Regions from separate parts of the Promicromonospora sp. NPDC057488 genome, predicted to be linked through region 3. Evidence: riboswitches for the same ligand, from Rfam matches in the RefSeq annotation. Region 3 holds a riboswitch; each other region holds the start of a gene.
What was found. A riboswitch is a leader RNA that binds a small molecule or an ion and turns the genes downstream of it on or off. The one in region 3 is predicted to bind thiamine pyrophosphate.

Region 1 (3,557 bases), on a different contig from region 3:
GCCCGGGTCGCCGGCCACGATCGTCGACCTGGGCTGCGGCCCGGGTCACCTCACCCTGGTGCTCCGCGCCCGCTGGCCCGAGGCGCACGTCACCGGCGTGGACGTCTCCCCCGCCATGATCGAGCGCGCCCGCGAGGCGGACCCGGGCACCGAATACGTGCTGGCCGACCTCAGCACCGACGAGCACACGGCCGACCTGGTGATCAGCAACGCGGCGCTCCAGTGGGTCCCGGGCCACCGCGAGCTCCTGACGACCCTCGCCGACCGGGCCACCCAGACGTTCGCCTTCCAGGTGCCGGGCAACCACGACGCGCCCAGCCACGTGCTGCTGCGCGAGGTCGCGGCACGCGCGCCGTACGCCGACGTCGTCGGACCGGTGGAGCGGCGGGCCACCGCCGACCCGGGCGAGTACCTGGAGATCCTGGCCCGGCCGGGCTGGTCGGTGGACGCGTGGGAGACCACGTACACGCACGTGCTGCACGGCCCGGACCCGGTGCTGCGCTGGATCTCGGCGACCGGAGCCCAGCCCACGCTCCAGGCGCTGGAGGCGAAGGACCCGGCCCTGCGTGCCCGGTTCGAGGAGGACTTCGGCGCGGCCCTGCGCGCGGCGTACCCCGAGCACGCGCACGGCACGCCCCTGGCGTTCCGCCGGGTGTTCGTGGTGGCCACGCGAGCCTGATTCGGGACGACGCCGGGCGCCGGCGCCGGGCCCGGCGTCAGCCCTGCTGGGTGACCCGGGCCTCGAGCCCGGCCAGCTCGGCGTCGACGTACTCCCGGGTGCGCTTGCGCACCATGCCGCCGACCAGCCAGGCCAGCGAGCCGGTCTGCGTGATCGCGAGCGTCACCTTGGACCGGCCGCCGGGCAGCGGCTCGATCAGGTGCTCCGCCTGCGTGGTCACGCCCGGCGCCTCCGTGATCCACGCGAAGTGCCGCGGCGGGTCCCACTCGTCCATCAGCCAGACCGCGAGCGGCAGCTCGGGCTGCTCGATCCGCACCTGGGTGCCGACGTCGGGCGGGTTGGGCCCGTCGATGATCTCGACCGACCGCATGGACGGCGTCCAGTCGGGCATGTGCTCGACGTCGGACAGGACCGCCCAGACCTCCTCGGGCGTCGCGTCGATCTCGGCGGAGGTGCTGTAATTCGGCATCGGTGCTCCTGTCCTCGGGTCGGCGCCGTCGGCGGCGTCACCCCCTAGTCTCGGCCTACAGGGGCGGCGTCGGCCAGGCGGGCCGGGTCAGGCCCTGCTCGAAGAAGAGGTACTCGTGCACCGACGAGATCTCGAAGGCGCCCAGCATGCGTTCCCGCTGGTCCGGGGAGACCCAGCGGGCGGCGTCGTCGGCCAGGGCGCGAGCCTGCCGGGTCGCGGCCTGGAAGCCCTCGTCACCGTAGGTGCCGATCCACGCCGCGTAGGGGTGGCCGGCCAGCCCGCCGGGGCGGCGTCCGGCCAGGTCCGCGAGCACACTGCCCACGTGGGCGTATAGCCAGTAGCAGGGCAGCAGCGCCGCGATGGTCTCCGCGTAGCTGCCCGACGCCACGGCGTGCAGGTGACCGGTGTAGGCCGCGGTCACGGGCGAGGCCTCGACGGCGGCGACGTCACCCGCGGCGAGCCCGGCGTGGGCGCCCAGCCAGTCGCGGTGCAGCGCCGTCTCGACCTCCAGCGCCGACACCGACGACCGGGCGAGGAAACCCTGCGCGGCCGGGTCGGGCGCGAGCTGGGCGGCCCGCGCCAGGACACGCGAGTACTCGCGCAGGTAGGCGGCGTCCTGGGCGAGGTAGAACGCGAACGCCTCGGTGGGCAGCGAGCCGTCCGCGAGCGCCTGGAGGAACGGCATGCGGTCGACGGCGTCGCGCCAGCCCGCGATGCGGTCCCAGGCCTCCTCGGTGAAGGGGCGGACGGCGCCGTCGTCGGGCGCGGTGCGAGTCTCCACAGGTGTCGCCGTGGAGACGGGTACGACAGAGGTCACGATGGACATCCCTTCGCCAGCATGATCTGGATCAGGTTCGACGGGTGTGGTCTCAGCCCTGGCAGGGCACCCCGTGTCACGTGCCGCCGAGGCTACCGGACCTGGGTCGTGCTGGTCGTAGGCTGCCGCCATGACAGACCGCTCCATCCGCATCGGAGTCCAGCTCCAGCCCCAGCACGCCGAGTACTCGCAGCTTCGTGACGCGGTGCTCCGCGCCGAGGACGCCGGCGTCGACATCATCTTTAATTGGGACCACTTCTTCCCGCTCAGCGGCGACCCCGACGGCAAGCACTTCGAGTGCTGGACCATGCTCGGTGCGTGGGCCGAGCAGACCGAGCGCGTGGAGATCGGCGCGCTGGTCTCGGGCATCGGCTACCGCAACCCCGACCTGCTGGCGGACATGGCGCGCACGGTCGACCACATCTCGGGCGGGCGGCTGATCCTGGGCCTCGGTGCCGGCTGGTTCGAGAAGGACTACGACCAGTTCGGCTACGAGTTCGGCACGGCGGGTTCCCGGATCGCGAGCCTGGCCGACGCCCTGCCGCGCATCAAGGCCCGGCTGGCGGCCGGCAACCCGGCGCCCACCCGCGAGATCCCGGTCCTGATCGGCGGTGGCGGGGTGCGCAAGACGCTGCGGATCGTGGCCGAGCACGCCGACATCTGGCACGCGTTCGGCGACGTGCCGACCCTGACCAGCAAGTCGGCGATCCTGGACGAGCACGGCGCCGCCGTCGGCCGGGACACCGCGAAGCTGGTGGAGCGTTCGGTGCAGGCGCAGGGTTCGCCCGAGGAGACGGGCGAGGCCCTGGTGGCGGCCGGGGCCACGCTGTTCACCGTGGGGGTGACGGGGCCGGACTACGACCTGTCGACCGCGGAGCGCTGGATCGCCTGGCGCGACTCCCGCGGCTGAGATTCGGCCGGGACGGCCTTGGTTCCGGGGGCGGCGGCGCGCTCGCCGTCGACCTCCGGACCGGCCACGCGCTCGGCGAGGCCCTGGCCGAGCCGCAGCGCGCTGTTGACGAGGCCCAGGTGGCTGAACGCCTGGGGCGTGTTGCCGAGGTGGCGGCCCGTGCGCACGTCGTACTCCTCGCTGAGCAGCCCCAGGTCGTTGCGCAGCGTGAGCAGCCGTTCGAACAGGGCGACGGCCTCCTCGACGCGGCCGACGCCGTGCAGCGCGTCGACGAGCCAGAAGTTGCACACCAGGAACGTCGCCTCGGATCCCGGCAGGCCGTCCACCTGGTCGTCGGACTCGTTGTGGTACCGCCGCAGGAGCCCGTCCTGGCCGAGCTCGCGCTGCACGGCGTCGACCGTGCCGACCACGCGGGGGTCGTCCCAGGGCAGGAACCCGACCTGCCCGATGAGCAGCAGCGCGGCGTCGAGCCCGTCGGAGCCGTAGAACTGGGTGAACGTGTTGCGCTCGGCGTCGAACCCGTTGGTAAGGACGTCCTCGTGGATGCGGTCGCGGACGGCGCGCCAGCGTTCGACGGGTTCGTCCGGCAGGTCGTACTTCTCGACGGCGCGGACGGCGCGATCGAAGCCCGCCCAGGCCATGACGCGCGAGTGCACGAACGCGCGGCGCGGGCCGCGCACCT
Region 2 (3,557 bases), on a different contig from region 3:
GTCCACCTGGGCGTGCACGGCGTACGGCACCGCGCCGTGCAGCATCCGAAGCAGCGTGGACTTGCCCGAGCCCGACGGGCCGAGCACGAGCACGCTCTGCCCGGCGGCGATCCGCAGGTCGACGGGCCCCACGCCGTCGCCGGTGCCGTACACGGCCTCCAGGCCGCTGGTCTCGACGACGGCGGTGGAGGTCACGTCAGCGCTCACGCCGCACCACGGGTCCGCGCCCGGCGGCCGCCGCGCGGCCGATCGCGAACTCGTCCAGCACGCCCGTGCCGTGCAGCCGGTCGACGATCACCTTGGCGAGCAGCCCGCCCAGCACCAGTCCGGAGACGAGCTGGAGGCCCAGGCGCAGCGCCAGGATGTCCTGCCCGTACCAGCCGAACCGGAACGCGGACCACACGAACACCAGGCCCGCGCCGAGCACGCCCGAGAGCGCGTACACGCCCCACCCGAACTTCCGGTAGCGCGTGAGCGCGAACGGCAGCTCGCTGCCCGCGCCCTGGATCGCCGCGGCCACCAGCAGCAGCGGCCCGACCGGGGAGCCCAGGAAGACCACCTCGACCACCGACGCGATCACCTCGGCGATGATGCCGACGAAGGGCTTGCGGATGATCGCGACCGCGATCGGCGCCACCAGGAGCCAGCCGCCCAGCAGCACGTGCTGGGCCAGGTCGCCGGCCGGTCCCATGGCCACGGCGAGCCCGTTCCACGCCTGCACGAGCGCCCAGTACAGGAACCCGAAGACGACGCCGAGCATCACCATGAGCACGATGTCGCGCAGCGGCAGCCGCGCGCGCCGGCGTTCCGTCGTCTCGCTCATCGGGTGCCGCCCGCGTGGCTCGGGCTGTTCACCGAGAGGGTGAGGTGGCTGGTCACGTGCTGGACCGTGCGGCCCGCGAGGACCCACCCGGCGAACGCGCTGGCGAGCACGCGGCCGGCGTCTCCCTCCAGGCGCGTGACGAAGTGCTGCGAGCCGTGGAACGTGCCGTTCTCCTTGGCCAGCTCGATCGCGGCGTAGATGTCGCGCATGTGGTCCGGCGTGACGTCCGCGCGGACGTCGTCGGCCAGGGGGTACAGGGCCCACTCGGCCGTGACGAACCGGCCCGTGTCGCGGCCCTCCGGCACCTCGGTGACGCGCGGCCCCGCGCCGCCGGGCAGCTCGCAGACCACCTCGCCCGGGCAGCCCCTGGACAGGTGCACGGTGATCGCGGCGTGCTTGCCGGACGCCGCGATCCCGACCGTCAGGTCGGTGACGTAGCGCAGCAGGTCGGCCTCGGAGCCGCCCACGTAGGTGCTCACGTCGCCCGTCTCGACCACGAGGCCGGTCGTGTCGGCCTCGCGCAGCGCGCCCAGGATCACGTCGACGTAGTCGTCCGACATGACCGCCGCGGTGATCCGTGCGCCGACGCCGAAGCGCATCGGGTCGCCGCGCAGCCCGGCCGTCTCGTCGGTGCTGGTGGCATCGGTACTGGTGGCAAGGTCTGCCATCGGGGTGCTCCCTGTCCGTCGGATATCCGTCGGCACAGGAGGACGGGCGCCCTACGGCCCCACGTCCTGAGTCGCTTCCTGCGCCGGCATGATCCGGATCAGGTTCTACGGTCGGAGTTCGAGTACTCCCTCTCAGCCCGGCATACCGGACTCCCGTGCACTGCGCTCACCGTAACAGCACGGCCGGACGCCGCCCCCACGCGTCCGCTCGCTAGCATCGGCGCATGCCCGACGACGCCGCGACCGTCCCGTCCCCCTGGGGCGAGCTCGCCCGTGCCACGACCACGCTGACCAGCGGCGAGACCCTGGTCCACGACTGGTACTCGGCCGACGCCGGCGCCGCTGACGGCGAGCCCGAGCTCATGGTCCGGGCGACCGACGCCGCCGCGGCGTCCGCCCTGCTGCCGCGTGTCGCGGCGTTCTTCGCGGACCGCGCGGGCTGGCAGCGGCGCGCGACGGACGCCGTCGTCAAGGAGTTCAGCGCCGAGGAGCCGACGCCGGACGAGCTCGCCGAGGCGGCGCACGACCTCGTGCTGCAGACGGTGGAGGTGCTCGCCGACGGCGACGTCGTGCTGCACCTGGACGACTCGTGCGGGGCGCACTTCCTGGACGGCTACTGGCCGGCCGTGCGGTTCGACGCCGACGACGTCGCCGTGGAGGTCACGGTCGAGGCGTGACCGCTCCTGCGCGGGCCGACGTCACCGTGTCCAGGATCTCCGCCCACGGGAAGTCGTCCGGCACGGCGGCACCCGGTTCGTGCGACTCGCTCGGGCCGATTACGAGGCGCACGCCCCACTCCTCGAGCGTCGCGAGGCTGCCCGCGTAGGCCGGGTGCGCGGCGAACCTGGTGTGGACGTAGGGCGCGGCGACGATCGGTACGCGGCGTCCGACCTGCTCCGCCAGGCGGGTCAGCACGTAGGTGTCGGCGATGCCCAGCGCCCACTTCGTGAGCGTGTTGTACGTCGCCGGGGCCACGATCACGGCGTCCGGGTCAGGCAGCGAGTACCCGACCGTGGTGTGGAAGTCCGTCCGCACCGGACGCCCCGTGACCTCCTCGATCCGCGCCATCGCCTCGGGGAAGGCACGCACCGCCTGCTCCGTGGCCAGGACGCGCACGTCCCAGCCCCGCTCGGTGGCGGGCGGCAGGAGCAGGGACGGCACCTGCCGGGTCGCCCCCGCACCGGTCACCACGACGTACAGCACACCCAGGGTCGTGGGGCCCGGGGCCAGGCCGTCGGCCTCGCTCAACGCGCCTCGAGGACGAAGTAGATGAAGCACAGGAACGCCGACCGCTCACCGCTGACGATCCGAGGCGGGAGCAGCTCGGGCGGGGTGTCGGGCGCCGGTTCGGGCTCGGCCAGCACGGAGATGCCGAACCCCGCGGCGGTGAACGCGTCGACCATCGCGTGCAGGGGCCGGTGCCAGTACGTCAGGGTCGCCGGCTCGCCGTCGAACTCGTGCACCTCCGAGTGCTGCAGGGTGGCGAAGTAGTTGTCCTCGGGGTTGGTGACCACCCGGACGGTGGGGTGGTTGACCGAGAGGATGACCCGGCCGCCGGGCTTCAGCACCCGCCGGAACTCACCGAGGGGCCCGCTCCAGTCCCGGAAGTAGTGCAGCACGAGCGAGGCGACGACGTCGTCGAACGCGTCGTCCGCGAACGGCAACGGCTGGGCGAGGTCACCGACGTGCAGCGGGACGTCGTCGCCCAGCCTGCGCCGGGCGAGCTCGAGCATCGCGGGGCTGCCGTCGATCCCGGTCATGACGGCGCCCCGCGAGCGCAGCGCCTCCGTCACGGGACCCGTGCCGCACCCGGCGTCCAGGACGTGCCGCCCGCTCACGTCACCCGCGAGCCGGACGAGGGCCGGGTGGTTGTAGTAGTTGTTGAGCAGGCTCGACGTGTTCTCGGCGTGGTAGTTGTCCGCGAAGCTGTCGTAGTGGTCCGGCTTCATGAGTCCCCTCGTGTGCGCGGTTTGTCCGATTTCCGGGGAGGCTACCGGAGCGCCGTCGGGGCGGACCGGACCGACACCCTCAGCCGGCGTCGGCCAGCCGCCGGAGCTCGGCGAGGT
Region 3 (3,557 bases):
GCCTGGATCCCGGCGCCGCCGGACGGGTCCGACCCGGCGATCGTCAGCGCCACGACGGGGTGCCCAGGCGGCCGGGTGCGCGGTCCGACGTCGGCTGCGAGGCGGGTGCGTGCTGCCGCGGACGGCGCGGCGTGCGGCGCGGTCATGCGGCGGGTCCCGCCGTCACGCCGGGCCGGCCGGTCGGCACGCGTCCGGTCGTCGGTTCGCCGCCCGGGTCCGGGCCGCCGCGAACCGCGGCCCACGCCCGGGCGATCTCCCGTGCCGCGGCGGCCGGGTCTGGCCGGCCGCAGACGGCGGACACCACGGCGCTCCCGGCCGCCCCCGCCCCGTGCAGCGCGGCGACGTCGGCGGCCCGCAGCCCGCCGATCGCCACGCAGGGGAGCGGCGAGGCGGCCGTGACGACGCCGAGCCGGGCGAAGCCGATCGCCGTACGGGCGTCGGCCTTGGTCAGGGTGGGCCGCACGGGCCCGACGCCCAGCAGGTCCACCGTGCCGGCCGGCAGGTCCGCGACCGCCCGCGCCTCCTCCGGCGTGCTCACGCTCAGCCCGAGGTGCCGGTCCGGGCCCAGGAGCCTGCGCGCGGAGAGGGGGTCCAGGTCGTGCTGGCCCACGTGGGCGCCGTCGGCGTCGACCGCGAGCGCGACGTCGACCCGGTCGTCGACGATCAGCGGCACCCCGAGGGGCCGGAGCAGCGCGACCAGGGCGTGGCCGAGGTCCACGAGCTCGCGCGTGCTCGCCCCCGGGTCGCGGAGCTGGACGGCGGTGACGCCGCCGTCGACCGCCGCACCCACCGTGGCGACGACCCCGGCGGGGCCGCCGCACTGCTGGGTGTCGGTGACGAGGTAGACGGACGGGTCGAGGCGGATCCGGGCGCTCACGCGCCGACCCGCGCGGCCGCGCCCGCGGCCGGGAAGGACTCGTTCACCAGCCCCGCGCCGAACCCGACCGCCTCGGCGTCCACGTCGAACACGCGGTCCACCAGCTCGACGGCGAAGCTGCCGGGCGTGGCCGACGTCGTGCGGTCCGCGGCGACGCAGAGCCAGGCCGTCGCGGCCGCCGCGGCGAGCAGCCGGTCCTCGGTGACGGCGGCGCACGCCGCGACCAGCGCGCCGAGCGAGCACCCGACCCCGGTCACGCGTGTCATGAGCGCCCTGCCCGCCTGGACGCGCACGACCCGCTCACCGTCGGTGATCAGGTCGGACGCGCCGCTCACGGCGATCACGGCGCCGGAGGACCGCGCCAGGCCGAGCGCGACGTCCCGCACGCCGTCGGGCGTGTCCAGGGAGTCGACACCGCGGCCGCCGGCCCCGCCCGCGAGCGCCTGGATCTCGGACGCGTTGCCGCGGACGACGGCGGGGCCGCGGGCGAACAGCTCGGCGGCGAGCCGGGTGCGCAGCGGCAGCGCGCCGATGGCCACGGGGTCGAGCACCCAGGGCACGCCGGCGGCGGTGGCGCCGTCGACGGCGGCGCGCATGCCGTCGGCCTGGCCGCCCTCGACGGTGCCGAGGTTGATCAGCAGCCCGCCGGCGACGCCGGCCATGACCGGCGCCTCCTCGGGGTCGGCGACCATGGCCGGTGCCGCGCCGGCGGCGAGCAGCACGTTCGCGGTGAAGTTGGTGACCACGACGTTGGTCACGCAGTGCACCAGGGGGGCGGTGTCGCGCACCGCGGTGACGACCGACGCGACGGCGTCGGGCAGGACGGAGCCCATGAGGCGTTCCCTTCGCTAGCACTACCTAGATCAGGTTCCACGGGTGCATCTCAGCCGGGCAGGTGCCCGGCGCCCCGCGCCAAGTGGGCCCACCCTAGTCGCGCACGGCGTCCGCACGGAACCGTCTCGGTGGGTGGGGTGCTAGCTCGGCCCGGTCGCGCTCCACTCGCTCGCGAGGATGCCCATGACGACGTCGTCGTGGTACCGGCCGGCGTGGAACACGGCCTCCCGCCGTCGGCCCTCCACGACGAAGCCGCACCGCTCGTAGGCGCGCCGCGCGTCGGTGTTGAAGGCCCAGACGCTCAGCTCGACGCGGTGCAGGTTCATCTCCTGGAAGGCGTGGCGGAGCAGGACACGGACGGCGTCCGGCCCGTAGCCGTGCCCGGTGTGCTCGGGCCCGAGGATGATGCCGAGGGTGCCGGTGCGCTGCGGCAGGCTTGCCCCGTAGACGGTCACGTGCCCGACGAGGTGCGGGTCCTCGAGGGTCTCGACGCTCAGGCCGACGGCGCCGGGGTCGGTGTTGGCGCTCCACGCACGGAACAGGTCTGCGGCGGTCCCGACCGGCCGGGGCCGGACGGTGGGCTGCTGCAGCGGCTGCCACTCGGTCTCCCGCCACCACCGGTCCAGGTGCGGCAGGTCGTCCTCGGCCAGGGGGCGCAGCCGGACGGCGCGGCCGACCAGCAGGCCGCGGCCGTAGTCCCGGGCGTCCTCGCTGCTGCTGAAGCCGGCTGCCGTCACGGGCGCCCGCCCGATCCGTACCGCAGCCCGTCGACGAGCAGGTCGAGCATGCGCCGGCCGTGGTCGGGTTCCTCGTCGCTCATCGGCAGGGACAGCTTGGAGACGGCGTAGAGCAGGTCCTTCGGGCTGGCGACGGCGCGGATGGCGCCGGCCGCGGCGGCGGCGTCGAGCAGGGAGCCGACGGCGGGGCCGAGCCGGCCGATGAAGTAGGCGGGCAGCGCGTCGAACGTTGGGTCGCCGGAGTGCAGCGCTGAGGCGAGCCCGCGCTTGGTCGCGAGGAACTCGGTGTAGCGGTGGAGCCACTTCTCCAGCGCGACGACCGGATCGTGCTCGGCGGCGAGGGCGGGGGCGGCGTCGGCGGTGGCGTCGACCTCGGCCTGGAACACGGCCTTGACCAGGTCGGACCGCTTGGGGAAGTGCCGGTAGAGCGTGCCGACGCCGACGCCCGCGAGGTCGGCGATCTCCTTCGCGGGCGCGTCCACGCCGGACGTGCCGAAGACCTGCTTGGCGGCGTCGAGCAGCGCGTCGATGTTGCGCTGCGCGTCGCGGCGCAGCGGCCGCTGCTCTGTGTGCTGGGTCACTTCTCTCCCGATCCGTTGCTAACCGGAACGTCTTTCCATATAGTTCTGGAAGAGCGTTCCGCTTAGTTCCAGGCTACGGCATCGCCGGTGCGCTCACCAGACCTCTCGACCCCAGGAGGGCCCCATGCAGTACCGCAGCCTCGGCCGGACCGGCATCAAGGTCAGCCCCTACGCGCTCGGCGCGATGATGTTCGGTGCGATCGGCAACCCCGACCACGACGAGTCGGTCAAGATCATCCACAAGGCCCTCGACGCGGGCATCAACTTCATCGACACGGCCGACGCGTACTCGCGGGGCGAGTCCGAGGAGATCGTGGGCAAGGCGCTCAAGGGGCGGCGCGACGACGTCGTCCTGGCCACCAAGGTGCATCTGCCCATGAGCGACGACCCCAACCACCGGGGCAACTCCCGGCGCTGGATCATCGCCGAGGTCGAGAACTCGCTGCGCCGTCTCGGCACGGACCACATCGACCTGTACCAGATCCACCGGCCCGACCCGGACACCGACGTCGAGGACACGCTGGCGGC
Region 4 (3,557 bases), on a different contig from region 3:
AGGTAGGCGAGCGGCAGCCCGAGCATCACCGAGAACGCCGTGCCGAGCACCGCCTGGGTGAGCGTGAGCCCCACGAGCCGCCAGGTGCGCGGCCGGGACAGCACCTCGGCGAAGCCGGTGAGGTCGAGCACGCCGTCGGGCACGAAGCCCCGCACGACGAGCGCGACCACCGGCCACGCGAAGAAGATCGCGAGGAAGGCGAGGGGGACGACGACGGCCGCTCCCCACAGGAACGGTGCGAGGCGCGGCCGGCGCCCGGGCCGGTTCGTCGGCGTCAGCCCACGACTGTCTCGGTCCACCGTTCGATCCACTCGTCGCGGTGCTCGCTCACCTGGGCCGGGTCCACCTCGAACGGGGCCTCGGCCTGCGGCGCGAACTTCTGCCAGTCGTCGGGGAGCTCCACGGCGGAGTCGGCCGGGTACATGTACATCGACTCCGGCAGGGCGGCCTGGACGTCGTGGGTGAGCAGGAAGTCCACCAGCGCCCGAGCGCCCTCCACGTTGTCCGAGCCCGCGAGCACGCCCGCGTACTCGACCTGCCGGAAACAGGTCTCCAGCAGCGCGCTGGTGGTCGACTCCGAACCGTCCTCGCTCACCGTGAAGGCCGGCGACGTCGCGTACGACAGCGCGAGCGGACGCTCGCCGCCCTCGCCCGCACCCGAGAAGTCCACGTAGTAGGCGTCCTCCCAGGAGTCGGCGACCTTGACGCCGTTGTCCACCAGGGACGTCCAGTAGTCCTCGAACCCGTCCTCGCCGAACGCCCCGACGGTCGCCAGCAGGAACGCGAGCCCCGGGGACGACGTCGCCGGGTTGGTCACCACGAGCAGGTCCTCGTACTGCGGGTCCGCGAGGTCCTCCAGGGTCTTCGGGACCTCGAGGCCGGACTTCTCGAACCACGCCTCGTCGGCGTTCACGCACACGTCGCCCTGGTCGACGGGCGTGAGCGCCCCGCCGAGCTGCTCGGCGCCCTCGGGCAGGTCGGCGGGCGTGTACTCCTCGACCACCCCGGCGTCCAGGGCGCGGGAGGCGAAGGTGTTGTCGATGCCGAAGACGGCGTCGCCGAGCGGCGCGTCCTTGGTCAGCACGAGCTGGTTGACCAGCGTGCCGGCGTCGCCGGCTGCGCTGACCTCCACGGTGGTGCCGGTCTCCTGCTCGTACTGGTCGATCAGCTTCTCGTCGAGCGCCCAGGAGTCGTGGGTCACGAGCGTGACGGTCGGGGCGTCGTCGCCCGGACCGGACGCGTCGTCGCCGGAACCCGTGCCCGAGCAGCCCGCGAGCAGCAGCGCCGCCGACAGCGTGCCCGCGATCGTGCCGGTGGTGATGGTGCCCCTGTGGGCACCGGAAAGACGCAACATCGTGCCTCCGACTTCCTCCGCCGGTGTCAACCGGATCAGGTTCAAGGGTCTGCGGCTTTCCGCACTCTCAGCGCCGTGGGGGCGCTCCCCTGTCGTTTCCATGCAGCCTAGTCGGCTGCCGGGGGCTACGGTGTGGAGATGGCCCAGATTGAGACGGAACAGACACTCGGCGAGAAGGTCGGCACTCTCGCCCTGACGATCGCGGCCGGCTGGGTCGCGCAGAAGGCGGTCAGCATGATCTGGAAGGGCGTGACGGGTAACGACGCGCCCAACAAGCCCGACGACCCGGAGCTGGACCTGCTCCAGGCGACCGTGTTCGCCGCTGTCGCCGCGGGTACAGCGGTCTTCGCCAAGCGGATCGCCGCCAAGGGCGCGCACCGTGCGGCCGTGCGGATCGCCGCCCGCCGCTCCGCCGTGTGAGGACGTGACACCCTGGTGCCGTGAGCTTCACGCACCTTGACGACCGCGGCCAGGCCCGCATGGTCGACGTCACCGCCAAGCAGCCGACCGTCCGCTCGGCCACCGCCTCCGGTCTGGTCCGCTGCACCCCTGCCGTGGTCCAGGCGCTGCGCGACAACGCCGTGCCCAAGGGCGACGTGCTGGCCGTGGCCCGGATCGCGGGCATCGCCGCCGCCAAGCGGACGCCCGAGCTGCTGCCGCTGGCCCACGTGATCGGCGTGCACGGCGCGGCGGTCGACCTGGAGGTCACCGACGACGGCGTCGTGGTCACCGCGACCGTGCGCACCGCCGACCGCACGGGCGTCGAGATGGAAGCCCTGACGGCGGTGTCCGTGGCGGGCCTGGCCGTGATCGACATGGTCAAGGGCCTGGACAAGTCGGTCTCGCTCGCGGACGTGCGGCTGGAGCGCAAGACCGGCGGCAAGTCGGGCGACTGGGTGCGTGCCGAGTGATCACGGTCCGCTACTTCGCCGGCGCCCGCGAGGCCGCCGGGCGCGCCACCGAACAGCTCGACGGCCCGACGTCGGTCGCCGCCCTGCGCGGCGCCCTCACCGCCGCCCACCCGGGCCTGACCACGGTGCTCCCGCGGTGCGCGCTGCTGGTCGCGGGCGCCCGCACCACGGCGGACGACGCCCCGGTGCCGGACGGCGTCACGGTCGACGTGCTCCCGCCCTTCGCGGGCGGCTGACGCTACGCCGCCGGGGCGGGGTGGTCGCCGCCCTCGAGCTGCGACCGGACGTGCGGCCACAGGGCGAGCACCACGTCGAGGCCGTCCCGCACGCCCCCGGACGACCCGGGCAGGTTCACCACGAGCGCGCGCGTGCCGGCGGACCCGCGGGCCACGCCCACCAGCCCGCGCGACAGCACGGCGGTGGGGACCCCCGCGGCGACCCCCCGCTGCCGGACGGCGTCCGCGACGCCCGGGACCTCGTAGTCCAGCACCTCGCGCGTGCCCTCGGGCGTCAGGTCCCGGGGCGTGATGCCCGTGCCGCCGGTGGTGAGCACCAGACGCGCGCCGGCGTCGAGCGCGGTCCGCAGCACGTCGCGGACCGGCTCGACGCCGTCGGGCACGAGATGGGTGACCAGGTCGGTGAACCCCGCCTCCCGCAGGACGCGCACCGCGGCGGGGCCGGAACGGTCCTCGGCCTCGCCGCGTGCGCATCGGTCGGAGACGGTGATCACCGCGACCTGGTCGGACGTCATGCCGACACGCTATCGGCCTCCGGCTCCTGCGCCTGCTCGGGCGCGGGCTTGAGGGCCTCGGCCTTGCGGTGCGCCCGCACGGACCAGGCGACGGCGGCGGCCCAGCCCAGCCAGATCACCACGTAGACCGGGATCTTCACGGCGTCGGAGGCCGCGATCCAGTCGCTGTTGAGCAGCGTGCGCGAGTTGGTGAGCACGATGACGCCGCCCACGAGCGAGCCCAGGATGCGCGGCGGCACGAGGCGCACCAGCCAGGCCGCGATCGGCGCCGCGATCAGGCCGCCGATGAGCAGGGCGAGCACCCAGGTGAAGTTGATGCCCTCGCCGGACAGGCCGACGAAGAAGCCGACGCTGGCGGCGACGGCCACGAGGAACTCGCTGGTGTCGATCGAGCCGATCACCTTGCGCGGTTCCAGGCGGCCGCTCGCGAGGATGGCGGGCGTGCCGACCGGGCCCCAGCCGCCGCCACCGGTGGCGTCGAAGAAGCCGGCCACCAGGCCGAGGGGTGCGAGGAACCGCTTGCGGAGGGGCTTGTCCGAGC

Region 1: another riboswitch for thiamine pyrophosphate. It lies ahead of ACFU5G_RS26635 (TenA family protein); the one in region 3 lies ahead of thiM (hydroxyethylthiazole kinase).
Region 2: another riboswitch for thiamine pyrophosphate. It lies ahead of ACFU5G_RS13900 (YkoF family thiamine/hydroxymethylpyrimidine-binding protein); the one in region 3 lies ahead of thiM (hydroxyethylthiazole kinase).
Region 4: another riboswitch for thiamine pyrophosphate. It lies ahead of ACFU5G_RS07525 (thiamine ABC transporter substrate binding subunit); the one in region 3 lies ahead of thiM (hydroxyethylthiazole kinase).

Annotation. Positions count from the first base shown of each region.
Region 1 covers NZ_JBHVEG010000209.1:1,931-5,487, forward strand. Annotated here, with positions in the region: gene ACFU5G_RS26625 (methyltransferase domain-containing protein) at 1-679, shown strand, start outside; gene ACFU5G_RS26630 (SRPBCC family protein) at 717-1,148, opposite strand; gene ACFU5G_RS26635 (TenA family protein) at 1,204-1,965, opposite strand; TPP riboswitch at 1,957-2,049, opposite strand; gene ACFU5G_RS26640 (LLM class F420-dependent oxidoreductase) at 2,096-2,875, shown strand; gene ACFU5G_RS26645 (glycoside hydrolase family 15 protein) at 2,821-3,557, opposite strand, start outside.
Region 2 covers NZ_JBHVEG010000057.1:27,855-31,411, reverse strand. Annotated here, with positions in the region: gene ACFU5G_RS13910 (ABC transporter ATP-binding protein) at 1-207, opposite strand, end outside; gene ACFU5G_RS13905 (ECF transporter S component) at 197-823, opposite strand; gene ACFU5G_RS13900 (YkoF family thiamine/hydroxymethylpyrimidine-binding protein) at 820-1,491, opposite strand; TPP riboswitch at 1,550-1,658, opposite strand; gene ACFU5G_RS13895 (hypothetical protein) at 1,716-2,168, shown strand; gene ACFU5G_RS13890 (flavoprotein) at 2,152-2,739, opposite strand; gene ACFU5G_RS13885 (class I SAM-dependent methyltransferase) at 2,736-3,440, opposite strand; gene ACFU5G_RS13880 (DUF4259 domain-containing protein) at 3,520-3,557, opposite strand, start outside.
Region 3 covers NZ_JBHVEG010000041.1:7,061-10,617, forward strand. Annotated here, with positions in the region: gene thiD (bifunctional hydroxymethylpyrimidine kinase/phosphomethylpyrimidine kinase) at 1-53, opposite strand, end outside; gene thiE (thiamine phosphate synthase) at 143-877, opposite strand; gene thiM (hydroxyethylthiazole kinase) at 874-1,710, opposite strand; TPP riboswitch at 1,700-1,797, opposite strand; gene ACFU5G_RS11030 (GNAT family N-acetyltransferase) at 1,852-2,448, opposite strand; gene ACFU5G_RS11035 (TetR/AcrR family transcriptional regulator) at 2,445-3,029, opposite strand; gene ACFU5G_RS11040 (aldo/keto reductase) at 3,154-3,557, shown strand, end outside.
Region 4 covers NZ_JBHVEG010000024.1:46,290-49,846, forward strand. Annotated here, with positions in the region: gene ACFU5G_RS07520 (ABC transporter permease) at 1-278, opposite strand, end outside; gene ACFU5G_RS07525 (thiamine ABC transporter substrate binding subunit) at 275-1,354, opposite strand; TPP riboswitch at 1,350-1,455, opposite strand; gene ACFU5G_RS07530 (DUF4235 domain-containing protein) at 1,493-1,774, shown strand; gene moaC (cyclic pyranopterin monophosphate synthase MoaC) at 1,795-2,265, shown strand; gene ACFU5G_RS07540 (MoaD/ThiS family protein) at 2,262-2,501, shown strand; gene ACFU5G_RS07545 (molybdenum cofactor biosynthesis protein B) at 2,504-3,016, opposite strand; gene ACFU5G_RS07550 (sulfite exporter TauE/SafE family protein) at 3,013-3,557, opposite strand, start outside.